Regions from separate parts of the Nocardia sp. KT25-26 genome, predicted to be linked through region 2. Evidence: riboswitches for the same ligand, from Rfam matches in the RefSeq annotation. Region 2 holds a riboswitch; each other region holds the start of a gene.
The links. A riboswitch is a leader RNA that binds a small molecule or an ion and turns the genes downstream of it on or off. The one in region 2 is predicted to bind S-adenosylmethionine.
Positions count from the first base shown of each region.

Region 1: another riboswitch for S-adenosylmethionine. It lies ahead of AC1HFH_RS03345 (rhodanese-like domain-containing protein); the one in region 2 lies ahead of AC1HFH_RS22780 (bifunctional o-acetylhomoserine/o-acetylserine sulfhydrylase).
Region 3: another riboswitch for S-adenosylmethionine. It lies ahead of AC1HFH_RS05140 (hypothetical protein); the one in region 2 lies ahead of AC1HFH_RS22780 (bifunctional o-acetylhomoserine/o-acetylserine sulfhydrylase).

Region 1 covers NZ_CM152813.1:728,509-734,407, forward strand. Annotated here, with positions in the region: gene AC1HFH_RS03330 (amidohydrolase family protein) at 1-781, opposite strand, end outside; gene AC1HFH_RS03335 (FAD-dependent oxidoreductase) at 845-2,254, opposite strand; gene AC1HFH_RS03340 (Rv0361 family membrane protein) at 2,433-2,909, shown strand; SAM riboswitch class IV at 2,974-3,088, shown strand; gene AC1HFH_RS03345 (rhodanese-like domain-containing protein) at 3,105-3,521, shown strand; gene AC1HFH_RS03350 (O-succinylhomoserine sulfhydrylase) at 3,542-4,750, shown strand; gene fgd (glucose-6-phosphate dehydrogenase (coenzyme-F420)) at 4,761-5,771, opposite strand.
Region 2 covers NZ_CM152813.1:5,011,424-5,017,322, reverse strand. Annotated here, with positions in the region: gene AC1HFH_RS22795 (tRNA (cytidine(34)-2'-O)-methyltransferase) at 1-328, opposite strand, end outside; gene AC1HFH_RS22790 (DUF3017 domain-containing protein) at 466-768, shown strand; gene metX (homoserine O-acetyltransferase MetX) at 758-1,903, opposite strand; gene AC1HFH_RS22780 (bifunctional o-acetylhomoserine/o-acetylserine sulfhydrylase) at 1,900-3,225, opposite strand; SAM riboswitch class IV at 3,240-3,349, opposite strand; gene AC1HFH_RS22775 (NADP-dependent isocitrate dehydrogenase) at 3,766-4,983, shown strand; gene AC1HFH_RS22770 (MFS transporter) at 5,241-5,899, shown strand, end outside.
Region 3 covers NZ_CM152813.1:1,147,216-1,153,114, reverse strand. Annotated here, with positions in the region: gene AC1HFH_RS05160 (alkaline phosphatase D family protein) at 1-1,495, opposite strand, end outside; gene AC1HFH_RS05155 (nitroreductase family protein) at 1,832-2,332, shown strand; gene AC1HFH_RS05150 (DUF5313 family protein) at 2,308-2,682, opposite strand; gene AC1HFH_RS05145 (MarR family winged helix-turn-helix transcriptional regulator) at 2,679-3,152, opposite strand; SAM riboswitch class IV at 3,257-3,376, shown strand; gene AC1HFH_RS05140 (hypothetical protein) at 3,415-3,846, shown strand; gene AC1HFH_RS05135 (YnfA family protein) at 4,425-4,760, opposite strand; gene AC1HFH_RS05130 (DUF5996 family protein) at 5,095-5,899, shown strand, end outside.

The DNA of each region.
Region 1 (5,899 bases), 1.4 Mb from region 2:
GCAGCGGGCGGGTCGGCTCCGGATCCGCCGGGACCGGCCTCTCGCGGGCCGGGAGCCGGTAGAACGCCCGGGCGTTGTCCTCCAGGATCGCGTCCAGGTCGCCGCCGATCACCTGCTCGATGAGATCGACATCGCGATCGTCGAACGGCCGTCCGGCCCGGGTCCCGGGCAGATCGGTGCCGAACATCAGCGCACCCGGATTGACCGCGTGGATCCGGCGCAGGGTTTCCGCGACGTTCATCTCGACCCGGCCGAATCCGGTGGCCTTCACCCGGGCGCCGCGGTCGACCAGATCCAGCAGGTACGGCAGGCTCTCCTCGGACATGCCGAGGTGGTCGATCGACAGGGCGGGCAGTTTGGAGATCACCGGCTGCAGTGAGGCCAGCATGTGGCCGTCGATGTACACCTCGACATGCCAGCCGGCCAGTTCGTGTGCGCGCAGCGCCTGCAGGGTCATCTGCTCGATATCGGCGGCCGCCCGCTTGAGGTTGAAACGCAGCGCCCGCACCCCGACCTCGTCGAGTTCGAGGATGTCGGAATCGGCGGCGTCCAGGTGCAGCCGGGTGACGCCGACCCAGTCCGGGCCGAGCTCGGCCAGCGCGGCCTTCAGGTAGCTCTGATCGGTTCCCTGGAAGGAGCCACTGACCACGGCCCCACCACGAACGTCGAAGCGCGACATCCGGTTCCGGTAGTCGGCGATGGTGAACGGCGGCGGTAGATAGCCTTCGTTCTCGGCCAGCGGGAACCGCGGGTCGAAGATATGCACATGGGCATCGAACACTGCTACAGGATGCCTCGAGATCGGGTGTCCGGTCGCGTCGAATCGACGCGACCGGACAACGAATTACACCTTGTTCGGCTCGGAAGCGCGGAGCATGTCCTCGCGCTCGACCACCTTGACCCGCTCCCGGCCCTCCGGCTCACCGAGGGCGCGCTCGTGCGCGTCCAGGCGGTACCAGCCGGCCCAGGTGGTGAACGGGATGCCCTTGCTCTCCAGGAAGTCGGTCACCGCGTCGAGTTCCGGACGCTCGGCCGGCGCGAAGTCCTTCGCATCGTCGAGCAGGCAGGCGATGGTCTCGTTGGCGTCGCCCTTGGTGTGGCCGATCAGGCCGACCGGGCCGCGCTTGATCCAGCCGGTCACGTAGGTGGCCTTCATGAACCGGTCCGCGCCCGCGGCGCTCTCGTCGACCAGTACCCGGCCGGCCTCGTTCGGGACGGTGCCGGCCTGATCGTCGAACGGCAGGTTGGTGATGTTCTGCGACAGGTAGCCGACGGCACGGTAGACCGCCTGCACATCCCAGTCCTTGTACTCGCCGGTGCCCTTGACGTTGCCGGTGCCGTCGAGCTGGGTGCGCTCGGTACGCAGGCCGACAACCTTGCCGTCGGAGCCGAGGACCTCGGCGGGCGATTCGAAGAAGTGCAGGTACAGCTTGTGCGGCCGGTCGCCCTGGTCGCGGATGGCCCACTGCTCGAGGGTGTTGGAGACCATGTCGACCTGCTTGGAGTTGCGCCGCGCGGCCTCCGAGCCCTCGTCGTAGTCGATGTCCTCGGGATCGACGATGACCTCGATGGTCGGCGAGTGGTCGAGTTCGCGCAGTTCGAGGGGGGTGAACTTGGCCTGGGCGGGACCGCGCCGGCCGAATACGTGCACCTCGACGGCCTTGTTGGCCTTCAGGCCGGCGTACACGTTCGGCGGGATCTCGGTGGGCAGCAGCTCGTCGCCGGTCTTCGCCAGCACGCGGGCGATATCGAGTGCGACGTTGCCGACGCCGAGGACGGCGACCTTCTCGGCGTCCAGCGGCCAGCTGCGCGGCACATCGGGGTGGCCGTCGTACCAGGAGACGAAGTCGGCCGCACCGTAGGAGCCGTCCAGGTCGATCCCGGGGATCGGCAGGGCCCGGTCGGCGTTGGCGCCGGTGGAGAAGATCACCGCGTCGTAGAAGACCCGCAGGTCGTCCAGGGTGATGTCGGTGCCGTAGTCGATATTGCCGAGCAGGCGGACCTCGTCCTTGTCCAGCACCTTGTGCAGGGCGGTGACGATGCCCTTGATCCGCGGGTGGTCCGGCGCGACGCCGTAGCGGATCAGCCCGAACGGCGCAGGCATGCGCTCGAACAGGTCGATCGACACCTCGGCATCGGACTTCATCAATGCGTCGGCGGCGTAGATCCCGGCCGGTCCGGCGCCCACGATCGCAATGCGGAGCGGGCGGGTCCCCGCGGCGCCCACGGCCGTCGACTCAGTGTTCTCGGTCATCTCTTACGCGCACCCTTATGGTCGATAACGATTGACGGTGTCTACTTAGCTTAGGCTAAATTGACGGCCCGGCATCGGGCGGGCGGCCGTCGACTCGGCGGCAGGCCGCAAGGGCCGATTCTATCCGCGCACGATCCGGCTCCGGTTCCCCGGGCCCGGAGTGGGATGATTCCATGCTATGACCGAGCAGCGACCGGGCGAAAGTCGGCCCGACCACGAGGACGAGCCGCCGATCGTCGTCGACCAGACCGACAAACGCTCCATCGTCCCGTTCGCGGTGGCCGCCGTGATCGCCGTGCTGGTGCTGATCGCCATCGTGCTGGGCGGCCTGCTGTCGCCCGCTGAGAAAAATGTCACAGAAGCCGACCGGATCGCCGCGGCCGCGGCCAACTACCTGGACGCCCGGGCCAACAGTGACCGGCGCCCGCCGATCGGCGTGGCCTGCCCGGACTTCGACGAAGCGGCTTCCGGATTGTCCGACGAACTCGGCGGGCCGGATCCCGAAGCACCGGCCGAGCTTTCCCGCGTCACCGATCAGCGGATCAACGGCGACCGGGGACGGGCCACCGTCACCGTGCAGGTCGACGGCGCGGAATCCAGTAGTACCTGGGAGTTCCGGCGGATCGACGGCAGCTGGCTGGTGTGCACCATCTGACGGTTGTGACCGATCTCGAAGCGAGTTGACAGCGTGCCCGGTGCCGGGGCAATCTCGGTGCCGAGGTCATGAGTACCAGCGACAAGCCCCGGCTGGCTGGTCGGCAACCCTCCTCCGCGGTGGGGTGCTCCGGGTGACGACCTGGCCGTTTTCGACTCCGAATGCGGCAAGTGCGGATTCACAGGAGGTTCGAACATGAGTTACGCCGGCGACATCACCCCGGAGCAGGCGTGGAAGATCCTGTCCGAGAACCCCGATGCGGTGCTGGTGGATGTGCGCACCGATGCGGAGTGGCGGTTCGTCGGCGTACCGGACACCAGTGCGATCGAGCGGCCGACCCTGCTGCTGGAGTGGGTCGATGTGAACGGCTCCCGCAACCCCGAATTCGGTGACCGGCTCGCCGAAGCTCTGCGCGACCGGCCGGCCGAGGCGCCGGTGGTGTTCCTGTGTCGTTCCGGTCAGCGGTCCGCGCATGCGGCCGCCCTGGCCACTGGTGCCGGAATCGCCCCGTCCTACAACGTGCTCGACGGTTTCGAGGGCGGCTTGGATGCCCACGGACATCGCGGTGGCAGTGGCTGGCGGGCCGTCGGTCTGCCGTGGCGCCAGTCCTGATTCGAAAGGATTGCGGATTCATGATCACCGGTGGATCGTTCGACCGTCCGTTGCCCGCCGAGGTCGGCCCGGCGACGCTGGGTGTCCGCGGCGGACTCCGCCGTTCCGGCTTCGAGGAGACCTCCGAGGCGTTGTATCTGACCTCCGGCTTCGTCTACGAGAGCGCCGAGGCCGCCGAGGCCGCGTTCACCGGCGAGGTGGAGCATTTCGTGTACTCGCGCTACGGCAACCCGACCGTCGCGGTGTTCGAGGAGCGGATGCGCCTGATCGACGGCGCCGAAGCCGCCTTCGCCACGGCCAGCGGGATGTCCGCGGTGTTCACCGCGCTCGGCGCGCTGCTGCAGGCCGGGGACCGGCTGGTCGCCGCCCGCAGCCTGTTCGGTTCGTGCTTCGTGGTGTGCAACGAGATCCTGCCGCGCTGGGGCATCGAAACCGTCTTCGTCGACGGTGACGATCTCGAGCAGTGGGAGCAGGCGCTGTCGGTGCCCACCCAGGCGGTGTTCTTCGAAACCCCGGCCAATCCGATGCAGACGCTGGTCGATGTACGCAAGGTGGCCGAGCTCGCCCATGCCGCGGGCGCGAAGGTGGTGCTGGACAACGTCTTCGCCACGCCGCTGCTGCAGCGGGGCTTCGAACTGGGTGCCGACGTGGTCGTGTACTCGGGCACCAAGCACATCGACGGACAGGGCCGGGTGCTCGGCGGTGTCATCCTCGGCGACGAGGACTATATCCAGGGGCCGGTGAAGAACCTGATGCGGCACACCGGTCCGGCGCTGAGCCCGTTCAATGCCTGGACATTGCTGAAGGGCCTGGAGACCATGCCGCTGCGGGTCCGGCACTCCACCGAATCCGCGCTGGCCATCGCCCGTTTCCTGGACGAACACCCGGGTGTCGGCTGGGTGCGGTACCCGTTCCTGGAATCGCATCCGCAATACGATCTGGCGCGTTCCCAGATGTCCGGCGGCGGCACCGTCGTCACCTTCGAACTCTCCGGAGACGACGGTAAGAAGCGCGCCTTCGAGGTACTGAACCGGCTGCGCATCGTGGACATCTCGAACAACCTCGGTGACGCCAAGACCCTGATCACCCATCCGGCCACCACGACCCATCGGGCCATGGGGCCGGAGGGCCGCGCCACCATCGGCCTCACCGACGGTGTGGTGCGAATCTCGGTCGGCCTGGAGGACACCGAGGATCTGCTCGCCGATCTGGACAACGCCCTCGGATAGACCGGCAGGATCAGCCCAGCTTGCGCAGCCGCGGCGCGAGATCGCGCCGGAACAGGTCCAGGAACCGGAGCTGGTCGTGGCCCGGGGCGTGGAAGACCAGGTGGTTCAGGCCCGCGTCGAGGTACGGCTTGATCTGCTCCACCGCATCGTCGGGATCACTGGCCACGATCCAGCGCTTGGCGATCTGCTCGATCGGCAGCGCGTCGGCGGCGGCCTCCATCTCGATCGGGTCGGTGATGTCGTGCTTCTGCTGCGGGGTCAGCGACAGCGGCGCCCAGAAGCGGGTGTTCTCCAGCGCGAGCTCGGGGTCGGTGTCGTAGGAGATCTTGATCTCGATCATCTTGTCGATGTCGTCGCATGCCCGGTCCGCCTTGGCCGCGCCCTCGGCGACCGCGGGCATCAGCTTGTCGTTGTACAGCTCCATGCCCTTACCGGAGGTGCAGATGAAGCCGTCGCCGGCCCGCCCGGCGTAGCGGGCGACCACCGGGCCACCGGCGGCGATGTAGACCGGGATCCCACCCTCGGGCACGTCGTAGATGGAGGCGCCCACGGTGTGGTAGTACTCGCCGTCGAAATCGGTGCGTTCGCCGGTCCACAGGGCCCGCATCAGCCGCACCGCCTCGCGCAGCCGGGCGAAGCGCTCCTTGAAGTCCGGCCATTCCCCCCGGTAGCCGGTGGCGATCTCGTTGAGCGCCTCACCGGTGCCGACACCGAGCATCACCCGGCCCGGGTACAGGCAGCCGAAGGTGGCGAACGCCTGGGCGACGACCGCCGGGTTGTAGCGGAAGGTCGGGGTCATCACCGAGGTGCCCAGCATGATCCGTTCGGTGCGTTCGCCGACGGCCGCCAGCCAGCCCAGCGAGAACGGGGCATGCCCGCCCTGGTGCCGCCACGGCTGGAAATGATCGCTGACGGTGGCACTGTCGAGGCCGTGTTCCTCGGCGGCGACCGCCAGCTCCACGAGCTCCCGGGGCCCGAACTGTTCTGCCGACGCCTTGTATCCGAGCTTGAGCTCAACCATCTGCGCCACTCCTGTCGTGTGTCGTTCGTTGCGGGCCGACCGGATCCGAGCCGTGGTGTGGGCGTCGGGGCCGGCCGCAGCGGGTGGGTGCGCGACCGCTTCTGGAGACCCTAGTCCCGGCCGGTGCA
Region 2 (5,899 bases):
CCGGGTCGGGCAGTCCGGTCGGTTCGGTGCCGAACAGCAGCACATCACCGTCCCGGTAGGCGATATCCGTGTAGCGGGTGGTGGCCGCCGTCGTGAAGGCGAACACCCGCTCCGGTTCGATGGCCGACCAGGCCGTTTCGAGATCGGGGTGCACGCGCACCACCGCCAGGTCGTGGTAGTCCAGCCCGGCGCGGCGCAGCTTCGGTTCGGACAGATCGAAGCCGAGCGGTTCGATCAGGTGCAGCGTGCAGCCGGTGCCCGCGGCCAGCCGGATGGCATTGCCGGTATTCGGTGGAATCACCGGCTCGTGGAACATCAGATGAAGCACAGCCGCCCATCCTGTCACGCCGGGCCACCGCGGTCGCCGGGAGTCTGCGAGAATCGGGGCGCTGTTCCGGCCGTGGTGAGCGGACGGACACGAGTGAGACGCCGACATGAGTGGGACGGGGCATGAGCGAGGTGACGATGGCCGAGGCGCGGCACCGGGAGCCCGAGGAGGCGCCCCGGTCGAAGGTTCTGCGTGGGCATCTGCCGATGATCGTGGTGGCGGTGCTGATCGGCATCGCGGTCGGCTTCGTCGCCTGGGATCGGTGGCGCCGCGGCGCGATCATCTTCGGCAGCGCGGCACTGGTCGGGGCGGCCTTCCGGCTGTCGCTGCCGACCGTGGAGGCCGGTCTGCTGGCCGTGCGCAGCAAGCCCTTCGATGTGGCGGCGCTGACCGTGCTCGGCAGCTCGATCGTATTCCTGGCCGCTACGCTCAGCGTTTGACGGCCGAACGGGCCAGCCGCATGGTCTCGGTCAGCAGCTTGCCGACCGCGGCGGCCTCGGTGAGGAACCCGTCGTGGCCGTCCCGCGAGTGCACGATCTCCAGCCCGGAACAACCGGGCAGCCCCTCGGCCAGTTCGGCCTGGGTGTGCAGCGGATAGAGCCGATCGGAGTCGACGCCGCCGACCACGCACGGCACCGGAGTGCTGGCCAGCGCGGCGGCGATCCCGCCGCGGCCGCGGCCGACATCGTGCCGGTTCATCGCCTCGCTGAGCAGGACGTAGGTGGCCGGGTCGAAGCGTTTGCACAGCTTGTCGGCCTGGTGCTCGAGGTAGCTCTGCACCGCATAGCGCCCGCCCGTCCACGGATCCTCGTCGCCCTGCGGGTGATTCTCGAACCGGTGGTCGAGTTCGCCTTCGGTGCGATAGGCCAGATGGGCGATCCGCCGGGCCAGTCCCATCCCGGTCGTCGGGGCCCGGCCGGTGCCGTGATAGTTACCGCCCTGCCAGTCGGGGTCGGCCTGGATCACGGCCATCTGGGTGGTCTGGGTGCCGATCTGGTCCGCGGTGGCCCGGGCGCCGACCGCCAGCACCAGTGCGGCGCCGACCCGGTCCGGGTAGCCGATCATCCATTCCAGCACCCGCATGCCGCCCATCGAGCCACCGGCGACGGCGGCCACCCGCTCGATGCCGAGCCGGTCCAGCAGTGCCGCCTCGGCCGTCACCTGGTCGCGGATCGAGATCCCGGGGAAGCGGGCACCCCAGGGCGCCCCGTCCGGTGCCGGTGCGCCCGGTCCGGTACTGCCGCGGCAGCCGCCGAGCACGTTGGTGGCGATCACGCACCATTCGTCGGTGTCGATCGGGGCGCCCGGCCCGACCATGCCTTCCCACCAGCCCGGCGCGGTACCGGGGCCGCCGATGACGTGGGAATCGCCGGTCAGAGCGTGTTCGATCAGCACCACATTGTCGAGCGCGGCCGACGGTTCACCCCAGCGCTGCACGGCCAGCTCCACATCGGGGACCACCGCGCCGTTCTCCAGCGCGATATCCCCGACCGCGACTGTGCCGAGCTGCCCGTCGCCCGGCGGCAGCAGCGCGACGCCGGACGGGCAGCTCGGCGATTCGGTACTCACAGTCACGTCGCAACCGCCGTGTCGTCGGCAGCCGATCCGGCCGCCGCGAACCCGGCCTCGAGATCGGCGCGGATGTCGTCGATGCCCTCGATGCCCACGGCGAGCCGGACCAGGCCGGGAGTGACGCCGGCGGCCAGCTGTTCCTCCGGCGTCAGCTGCGCATGCGTCGTGGACGCCGGATGGATCACGAGGGAACGCACGTCACCGATGTTAGCGACATGGCTGTGCAGGGTTAATGCGTCGACGAACTTCTTACCGGCCTCCAGGCCGCCGCGCAGCTCGAACGAGACGACCGCGCCGGCACCCTTCGGGGCCAGCTGCCGGGCACGTTCGTACCAGGGTGAACCGGGCAGTCCCGCGTAGTGGACGGCGCTGACAGCAGGCTGTTCGGTGAGGAACCTCGCAACGTCCTCGGCGTTGGCGACATGCCGTTCCATCCGCAGGCTCAGCGTCTCCAGGCCCTGCGCGATCAGGAAGGCGTTGAACGGGGCCACCGCGGCGCCCAGATCGCGCAGCAGCTGCACCCGGGCCTTCAGCGCGAACGCCGGGGCACCGAGGTCGGCGTACACCACGCCGTGGTAGCTGGGGTCGGGCTCGGTGAAGCCGGGGAACCGCGGGGCGCCGTCGGCGTCGCGTCCGGTCCAGTCGAAGGTGCCGCCGTCGACGAGCACACCGGCCACCGCCGTACCGTGCCCACCCAGGTATTTGGTCGCCGAGTGCACCACGATGTCGGCGCCGTGCGCCAGCGGCCGGACCAGGTACGGGGTCGGCACGGTGTTGTCCACGATCAGCGGGACCCCGGCGGTGTGCGCGACCTCGGCGATGCCCGGGATGTCCAGGACCGCGCTGCTCGGGTTGGCGATCGTCTCGCCGTAGAACGCCTTGGTGTTCGGCCGGACGGCGGCCCGCCACTGGTCCAGGTCGTCCGGGTCCTCGACGAAGGTGACCTCGATGCCGAGCCGCGGCAGCGTGTAGCGGAACAGGTTGAAGGTGCCGCCGTACAGATGCGGGCTGGCCACGATGTGATCCCCGGCGCCGGCCAGGTTGAGGATCGCGAAGGTCTCCGCGGACTGCCCGGAGGCCAGCAGCAGGGCGGCGACCCCGCCCTCGAGCGCGGCGATGCGCTGCTCCACCACGTCCTGGGTGGGGTTCATGATCCGGGTGTAGATATTGCCCGGTTCGGCGAGCCCGAACAGCGCGGCGGCATGGTCGGTGTCGCGGAAGGCGTAGGAAGTGGTCTGGTAGATCGGTAGGGCGCGGGCGCCGGTACCGTCCTCGGGTGCCTGCCCGGCATGGATCTGCTTGGTTTCGAAGGACCAGTCGGTCATCGGATACCTCCTGAACTGCGCGCTTGCTCTCGACTCTCGAGAGCCCGGTCATCACCCGGAGCACCCCACCGCACAGGAGGGTTGCCGGCCAGCGAGCCGGGGCTTGGCGCTGGCACTCATGACCTGATTCGACATGTTAACTGTCGATGGCGTCCGTGCGGAAATTTCGGTCCGATTCCCGGGTGGGCCGCCGCGGCCCGGTACCGGGCGGGGAGCGTGGTGGTGTGCGTGTCGCCGGTTATGCGCGGTGGGTATCGGTTGCCGATGTTCGCCGTCGGTGCCGGTCGGTAAGCTGGGGCCTCGGAAGTGTTTCCTGTCACGTCGGCAGCACCGGCTGTTCGTCTCCCGGCCAGGGTCCGCACAGTGGGCCCTCCCCGAGCGGTGAGGATGCCGACAGCAGTACGCTTGTCTTGTTTGCACCACACGTCTCGCAAACAACGCGGGGCATATACGTTGTCTGTTGAACAGCTGGGGTCCGCTCACAAGCGTGTTCACCTGGCCGTGCAATGAGGGCACCATCCTAGGAGGACACGAAGATCCATGTCCAAGATCAAGGTTGAAGGCACCGTCGTCGAACTCGACGGTGATGAGATGACCCGGATCATCTGGCAGTTCATCAAGGACAAGCTGATCCACCCGTACCTCGACCTGAACCTCGAGTACTACGACCTCGGGATCGAGTACCGGGACAAGACAGACGACCAGGTCACCGTCGACGCGGCGAATGCGATCAAGAAGCATGGCGTCGGTGTGAAATGTGCCACCATCACCCCCGACGAGGCCCGCGTCAAGGAGTTCGGCCTCAAGAAGATGTGGCGGTCGCCCAACGGCACCATCCGTAACATTCTCGGCGGCACCATCTTCCGCGCCCCGATCATCATCTCCAACGTGCCCCGGCTGGTACCGGGCTGGACCAAGCCGATCATCATCGGCCGGCACGCCTTCGGCGACCAGTACCGGGCCACCGACTTCAAGGTCTTCCAGGGCGGCACCGTCACCCTCACCTTCACCCCGGAGGACGGCAGCGAGCCGATCGTCCACGAGGTCGTGAAGATGCCCGAGGACGGCGGCGTCGTGATGGGCATGTACAACTTCAAGAAGTCCATCGAGGACTTCGCGCGGGCCTCGTTCAACTACGGCCTGCAGCAGAACTACCCCGTGTACATGTCGACGAAGAACACCATCTTGAAGGCCTACGATGGCATGTTCAAGGACACCTTCCAGGAGGTGTTCGACGCCGAGTTCAAGGCCGAGTTCGACGCGGCCGGGCTGACCTACGAGCACCGCCTCATCGACGATATGGTCGCCTCCTCCATGAAGTGGGAGGGCGGTTACGTGTGGGCCTGCAAGAACTACGACGGCGACGTGCAGTCCGATACCGTCGCCCAGGGCTTCGGTTCGCTCGGCCTGATGACCTCGGTGCTGCTCACTCCGGACGGCCGGACCTGTGAGGCCGAGGCCGCGCACGGCACGGTCACCCGGCACTACCGGCAGCATCAGCAGGGCAAGCCGACCTCGACCAACCCGATCGCCTCGATCTTCGCCTGGACCCGTGGTCTCGAGCATCGCGGCAAGCTGGACAACACCCCCGAGGTGATCAACTTCGCGCAGACCCTCGAGGATGTGGTGATCAAGACCGTCGAGGGCGGCCAGATGACCAAGGACCTCGCGCTGCTCGTCGGCGGCGACCAGGGCTACCTGACCACCGAAGAGTTCCTCGGTGCGCTGGATGTGAACCTGGCCCGCGCGCTGCGATAACGAGCCGGTTCCGCCGCCACATCTGCGGCCCGTTTCCGGTTGTACGGTCGTCGCAACGCCCTCGATCGAGGGTGCTGCGACGACCGTTGTCGTTTCGGGATGCGGGCCCGGGGCCGGGTGGCCGGGTGGCGGAACTCACGTGCTGTCGAGGAGCGAACCGCAGCATGGCCTTGTTGAACTGAGACGTGACTTCCGCGCCTCCGGTGAACACCGACCGTACCGACGCCGTGCCACGGACCGGCTGGCATGTGCCGGCCATGCTGGCGCTGGCGCTAGGTGGGTTCGGGATCGGTACCACCGAGTTCGTCACCATGGGGTTGCTGCCGGATATCGCGGCCGCGTTCCGGGTGTCCGAGCCGACGGCCGGGCATGCGGTGTCGGCCTACGCGCTCGGTGTGGTGGTCGGCGCCCCGGTGATCGCGGCGCTCTGTGCCCGGATGGCCCGCAAGAAGCTGCTGGTGCTGCTGATGGTGGCCTTCACCGTCGGCAACACCGCCACGGTGCTGGCCCCGACCTTCGGTTTGCTGGTGGCGGCGCGGTTCGTCTCCGGTCTGCCGCACGGTGCCTATTTCGGTGTCGCCTCGCTGGCTGCGGCCTCGCTGGCTCCGGCCGGGCAGCGCGCCAAGGCGGTTGCTGCGGTTATGCTGGGATTGAGCGCCGCCAACGTCGTCGGCGTTCCCTCAGCCACCTGGCTCGGTCAGACACTCGGCTGGCGGGACGCCTTCGTGGTGGTCGCCCTGATCGGCCTCGCGACGATCGCCGCGTTGCTGCGATTCGTCCCGGAACTGTCCGGATTCCGCCCCACCGACCCGCGCACCGAACTCGGCGCCCTGCGCCGGCCGCAGGTGCTGCTCACCCTCGCCGTTGCGGCGGTCGGTTTCGGCGGCATGTTCGCCGTCTACACCTACATCGCCAC
Region 3 (5,899 bases), 1.8 Mb from region 2:
CCCGCAGGTAGCCGCGCTGCGTATCGACGAATTTCAGATCCGGATCCGCGGCGCGCAGCCGTTCGCTCCGGCCGGGATCGTCCGACCCGTCGCCACCGCTGGTGATCGAGGTGCCGGTGAATTCACCGGCCACCACCGGCGAATCGGGATCGGCGTGTTCCTGGCGCAGATCGGCGGCATAGTTCTCGTGCCGGTCACCGGCGAAGACCACCAGTCCACCGGCGCCGGCCGCGGCGGCGGCACCCAGCACCGCGTCCCGGTCGGCGAGGTAGCCATCCCAGGCATCCATGGAATGCACGGCGCCCGGGCCCGGGTCGTGGTCGGTTTCGGCCATCACCACCTGGTTCCCGAGCAGCTGCCAGCGGGCCGGTGCGGTACGCAACCCGTCGATCAGCCAATTCCGCTGTTCGGCACCGAGAATCGTGCGGTACGGGTCGGCTCGCTCCGAACAGTCCGGGTGCAAACCACCCCCGCAGGCCTGCGGCGTCCGGTACTGCCGGGTGTCCAGCAGGGTGATCTCGGCCAGGTCGCCGAATCCGATCCGGCGATACAGTCGCGCATGCGGACCGTCCGGCAACTGCGCCAGGCGCAGCGGCTGGTGCTCGTACATCGCCTGGAAGCCGGCCGACCGGCGGCGGCGGAACACGCCCGGCAAGTGGTCGGCGTCGAACCGTGCCGCCGAACTGTCGCCCGCCCAGTTGTCGTCGACTTCGTGATCGTCGGGCACGGTCAGCCACGGAAAGGCGGCGTGCGCGGCGCGTAGTGGCGCTTCCTGTTTCACCAAGGCATACCGCAGCCGGTACCCGGCCAGGTCACGGGCTTCGTGCTGCAGATAGGACGGCACCGCCACACCCCGCCCGTACCCGCGGACGGCGTTCTCGTAGATGTAGTCGCCCAGGTGCAGTACCAGGTCCAGGTCCTCACGGGCCAGGTGGTCGTAGGCGGTGAAGAACCCGTCGTTCCAGGACTGGCAGGACGCGACCGCGAAACGCAGCCGGGCGGGCCGGCTGCCGGGCGGCGGCGCGGTCCGGGTACGCCCGACCGGCGAGACGGCTGCGCCCGCCCGGAAGCGGTAGTAGTACCACCGATCCGGCTCCAGGCCGTGCACCTCCGGATGCACCGTATGCCCGAGTTCCCGGGTGGCGACGGCGGACCCGCGCGCCACCGGCCGGGTGAACGCGGCATCGTGGGCCACCTCGTAGTCGACCGTCACCGGCCGCATCCCCATCCCGCCGAAACCGTCGGGTGCCAACGGGTCCGGCGCCAGCCTGGTCCACAGCACCACACCGTCGGGCGTGGGGTCGCCCGATGCGATGCCGAGCGAGAACGGATCACCCCAGCGCCGCGGTGCCGGAAACCTGGCACTCCCGGCGGCACCCGTACCGGCCAGCGCCGCCAGCGCACCGGCGGCGCCCGACCGGATCAACTGCCGCCGCGACAGGGCCACCCGGACATGGTCGCGAGCCGAGGAGACCTGCCCGCGTCGGCGCGGCATCGCACCGATGAACATCGCCCTACCACCGGATCGCGGATTCGAACGGTTGACCCAGCAGTCGGCCACCCAGCATCTCGACCGCCTCGGGCAGGCGGCTTGGTGTTGGTGGTCCGGCGCGGCCGGGAGCGACTACATCATCTCGGCGCCGATCCACGGTATCGAGCAACGGTGGATCGCGAACGCCGACAAACCTCGACTACCGGCGCTCGACCGGGCATATACACGGCACCGGACCGGTTGGAACGGACCGTGACATCGGAACAGTCGCCGGGAGCGAGACTCCACCCGCTCCTGGCCCAGCGCTTCAGCCCCCATCGATTCGACCGCGAACATCGAATGACCGGCGACACCCTCGAGCTGCTGTTGGAGGCCGCCCGGTGGGCACCGTCGGCCGGCAACTCGCAGCCGTGGGCCTTCTTCCCCGCCCGGCGCGGCGACCCCGGGCACGAACTGTTGCAACAGCACCTGGCGCCCAGCTCGGCTCGGTGGGCCCCCGACGCCGGAGCGCTGATCGTCACGATGACCCGGCACTACGTGGACGATCCGGCCATGGCCTATTCGGAATTCGCCGAGTACGACCTGGGGCAGGCGGTTGCCCACCTGACCGTGCAGGCACAGGCGCTCGGACTGGCCTGCCACCAGTTCCGGGCTTTCGACGCCGAGGCACTCACCACAGCGCTGCGCCCGGACCCAGGATGGACCGTGATGTCGATGATCGCCGTGGGTGCGGCGGCCGAGTCTGCGCCCGCGCAGCGGGACCGGCGGAGCATCGCAGACCTGCGCTCCGCGCCGTGGCAGCAGGCGCCGCCGCCCTACCTCGCGTACCGCGCTTCGTAGGCGGCCCGCTCGGCGGCGCGGCGGGCCTGCCGGGCCGGGTTCTGCAGATCGGGCGGGAGGCCGTGTTTCGCCAGCCGGTGGGCCCGGTTCATCGGCATGTAGGCGACGATGTAGAACGCCGCGAGCAGGACGGCCAGCAGGATCATCGCACCGCGCAGCCACAATGGGCCGGGGAACAGCAGGAAGACGACGAAGATCGGCAGCAGCGGGACCATACCGCGGGCCAGATGCCGGGGCACCGCGTACTTTCCGGTCAGATCGTTGCGCACCCAGTCCCGCATGGAATCGGGTAGCCGGCGGCCGAAGGCATAGCCGATCCAGCGGATCGGGCCGGGACGATGCCCGGTCATGCGCCGGCTCCTTCCGGATGCGGCAGCCCGGCACGCCGCGCGGCCGCATTTATCCGGGTCAGAACCGCATGAAGTTCCTCGAGGTCGGACAATCCGACACCGAGTCGCTCCACCACGGCCGGCGGAATCCGCTCGGCGTCCGCGCGCAGTGCCCGCCCCGCCGGGGTCAAGTCCACGACGAGGCTGCGTTCGTTGTCCGGGTCGCGGTGGCGCGTGAGGTACCCGATCGCTTCCAGCCGCTTCAGCAACGGGGACAGCGTCGGCGAATCGAGTTGCACCAGTTCGCCGATCTCCTTGACCGACAGCGGGGCCTCACCCCACAGCGCCAGCATCACCAGATACTGCGGGTGGGTGAGGCCCATCGGTTCCAGCAGCGGCCGGTACACGCTCAGCACCGACCGGTTCGCCAGCGCCAGCGCGAAACACACCTGCCGGTCCAGCCGCAGCGGATCGTCCTCATCGGCAGCCATCGCCACTCCTCTCGCCGAATACTTGCCACCATAACAGTTCGTGCACTAACTATTATCGCACTTATCGGTTTCGGGCCGCAGCCGTCGGCTATCCTGGATCGCGAGGTCAAGAGTTCCACCCGCCAAGCCTCTGGTCCGGGGTGGACGGCAACCGCGTCGCCCGACACGGTGCCCACCAGAGAAGACCCGGGCTGCAGCCGACCGGCTGTGGTCAAGCCGGGCAAGCTCGATCGCGAGCTTCGCCATGAGTGCGAGGTGCACCATGACCGAGATCTTCGAAACCTGCGCGGGCACGCCCTGCACGTCCCACCGGCCGGGCCACCGAGTCCACCCCGGCCACGCCGCGCAGGTCGGCGGCACACCGTGGGGCTGGCGCGATGCGACCGTCACCGCAACGCACGCCGGGCGCATCACCCTGAGCTATCGCCACGAATCCGGAACCCCACACGTCCGCCACCACGACCCGGCCCTGGCCGCGACCCTGCGCCCGGGCACCCGCGTCCGCCTGCACGAGGACCTGCATGTCCTCGGCACCCCGGACGGCTGGTTCAACGTCGTCGTCACCGACGGTATCGGCCCGGTCCCGGCCCCCGACCGACCACAGGCATGGTCGGGCACCTGCACCGGTGGCGTCGTCGATGCCGCCACCGGTATCGCATCACCCCTGGACTTCCGGGCGGCCGGGCTGGCGTGACACCCCTGTCGGCGCCGGACCGCCCTGCTCGATCAGCTCGGCGAGCCGGGCCGACAGGGACGGTTCCTGCGCCTTGCAGGCAACCCGCGGGAGAGCCGGGTAGTGAATGTCGCGGCACCCACCGCCCGGCGGGCCATGCCCTACAACGGGCCGATCTCGGCTGCAAGGCCGCGCTCGAGTCCCTCAGCGTCGCCCTGCGCGGTGAGCTGGCCGGGTGGGGCATCCGGGTGGTGATCGTCGAGCCCACCGGCGCCGACACCGCGATCTTCGACCGGGCCGCCGCAGCCGCCGACTCGGCCCGCCGGCGGCCGACCCCGAGGTGGTCCGGCTCTACGACCCGATGATCACCGCCGTGCGGCGCGCCACCGGCAGTATGCCTCTCGCAGAGCCGGATTCGATCGCCGCTGTACTGGTGCAGGCGATCACCACCCGGCGACCGCGGACGGTCTATCCCGCGGGACGCGGTGCGCGGGCGCTGCCGATGATTGCGCACCTGCCCGACAGGATGTCCGATGCCCTGGTGGCCCGGGTTCTCGGCATCCACCGGAAAGTGCCGCCACCGGGCGCAGCACCGCAACTCAGGCCGGACGCGGGGCGTACATGATGACCGCTACGCCGATCAGGCAGATGAGTGCCCCCGACACGTCCCACCGGTCCGGGCGGAAGCCGTCAGCCGCCATGCCCCACAGCAGAGATCCGGCAACGAACACGCCACCGTATGCGGCCAGGATCCGGCCGAAGTGGGCATCCGGCTGCAGGGTCGCGACGAAACCGTAGAGACCGAGCGCGATCACCCCGGCACCGATCCAGACCCAGCCGCGACTCTCCCGGACCCCTTGCCAGACCAGCCAGGCACCACCGATCTCGGCGAGCGCGGCCAGGGCGAACAACAGAATCGAGCGCAGGACGGTCACGCCGGGATCCTAGGCACCATCCACCGGCCGACGGCAACGAGCTCCGCGCACCAACGGTTCGATCACCGATGGCCCTACCGGCTGCGATCCGGCTACCCTGGAGCGCAGCATCACCGGTGCCGTATTCGCCCGCCACGGCATCCGTCGACAGGTAACGGACCGCGCCCGACAGGTCCCACAAACCGGTTTCACCACTGCATCGACCGCGAGACGACCGACGGGACCCCATCGGCCGCCCGGCCCGAATATCGACGCTCCGCTGCACGCCGGACGAGCCGAACCGAATCGATCATCCCGTCGCGTTTCCGGCCGATCCGGCCGAAGGGAGAAACACATGCAAGCGGTACCGCACGGCGAGCGCTGGCCGGCGCTGCGCGTGGACGACTGGACCGGCACCCGGGACACGCTGCACATGTGGACGCAGATCGTCGGCAAGATCCGCTTGGCGCAGGCGCCGATGATCAATCACTGGTGGCAGGTTCCGCTGTACGTCTCGGCTCGTGGGCTGACCACCTCGGCCATGCCGTACCGCGGTGAGGTGTTCGATATCGAATTCGACTTCCTCGATCAGCAGCTGAACATCCGGGTGAGCACCGGGAAGCAGCAGCATGTCGCGTTGGCGCCGAAGACGGTGGCGACGTTCTACGACGAGGTCATGAATGCCCTGCACGCCCTGGACATCGATGTCCGGATCTTCCCCCGGCCGGTCGAGGTCGAGCATGCCGTACCGTTCGCGCAGGACACCGAACACGCCGAGTACCGCGGTGAGCAGGCGTACACCTTCTGGCGTCAGCTGGTCGCCGCCGAGCAGGCGCTGAGCCGCTTCCGCAGCCGTTTCATCGGCAAGTGCAGCCCGGTGCACTTCTTCTGGGGTGCCATGGACCTGGCCTGCACCCGATTCTCCGGGCGCACCGCGCCACGCCATCCCGGCGGCGCCCCGAATTGCCCCGACCGCGTCATGGTCGAGGGCTATTCGCATGAACTGGCCAGTGCCGGCTTCTGGCCCGGCGGCTCGGCCGAAGGCAGCTTCTACGCCTACACCTACCCCGAACCCGCCGGATACCGGGACACCCCGGTCCGCCCCGCCGCAGCCCACTACGCCTCCGCAATCGGCGAGTTCCTGCTCCCCTACGAAGCCG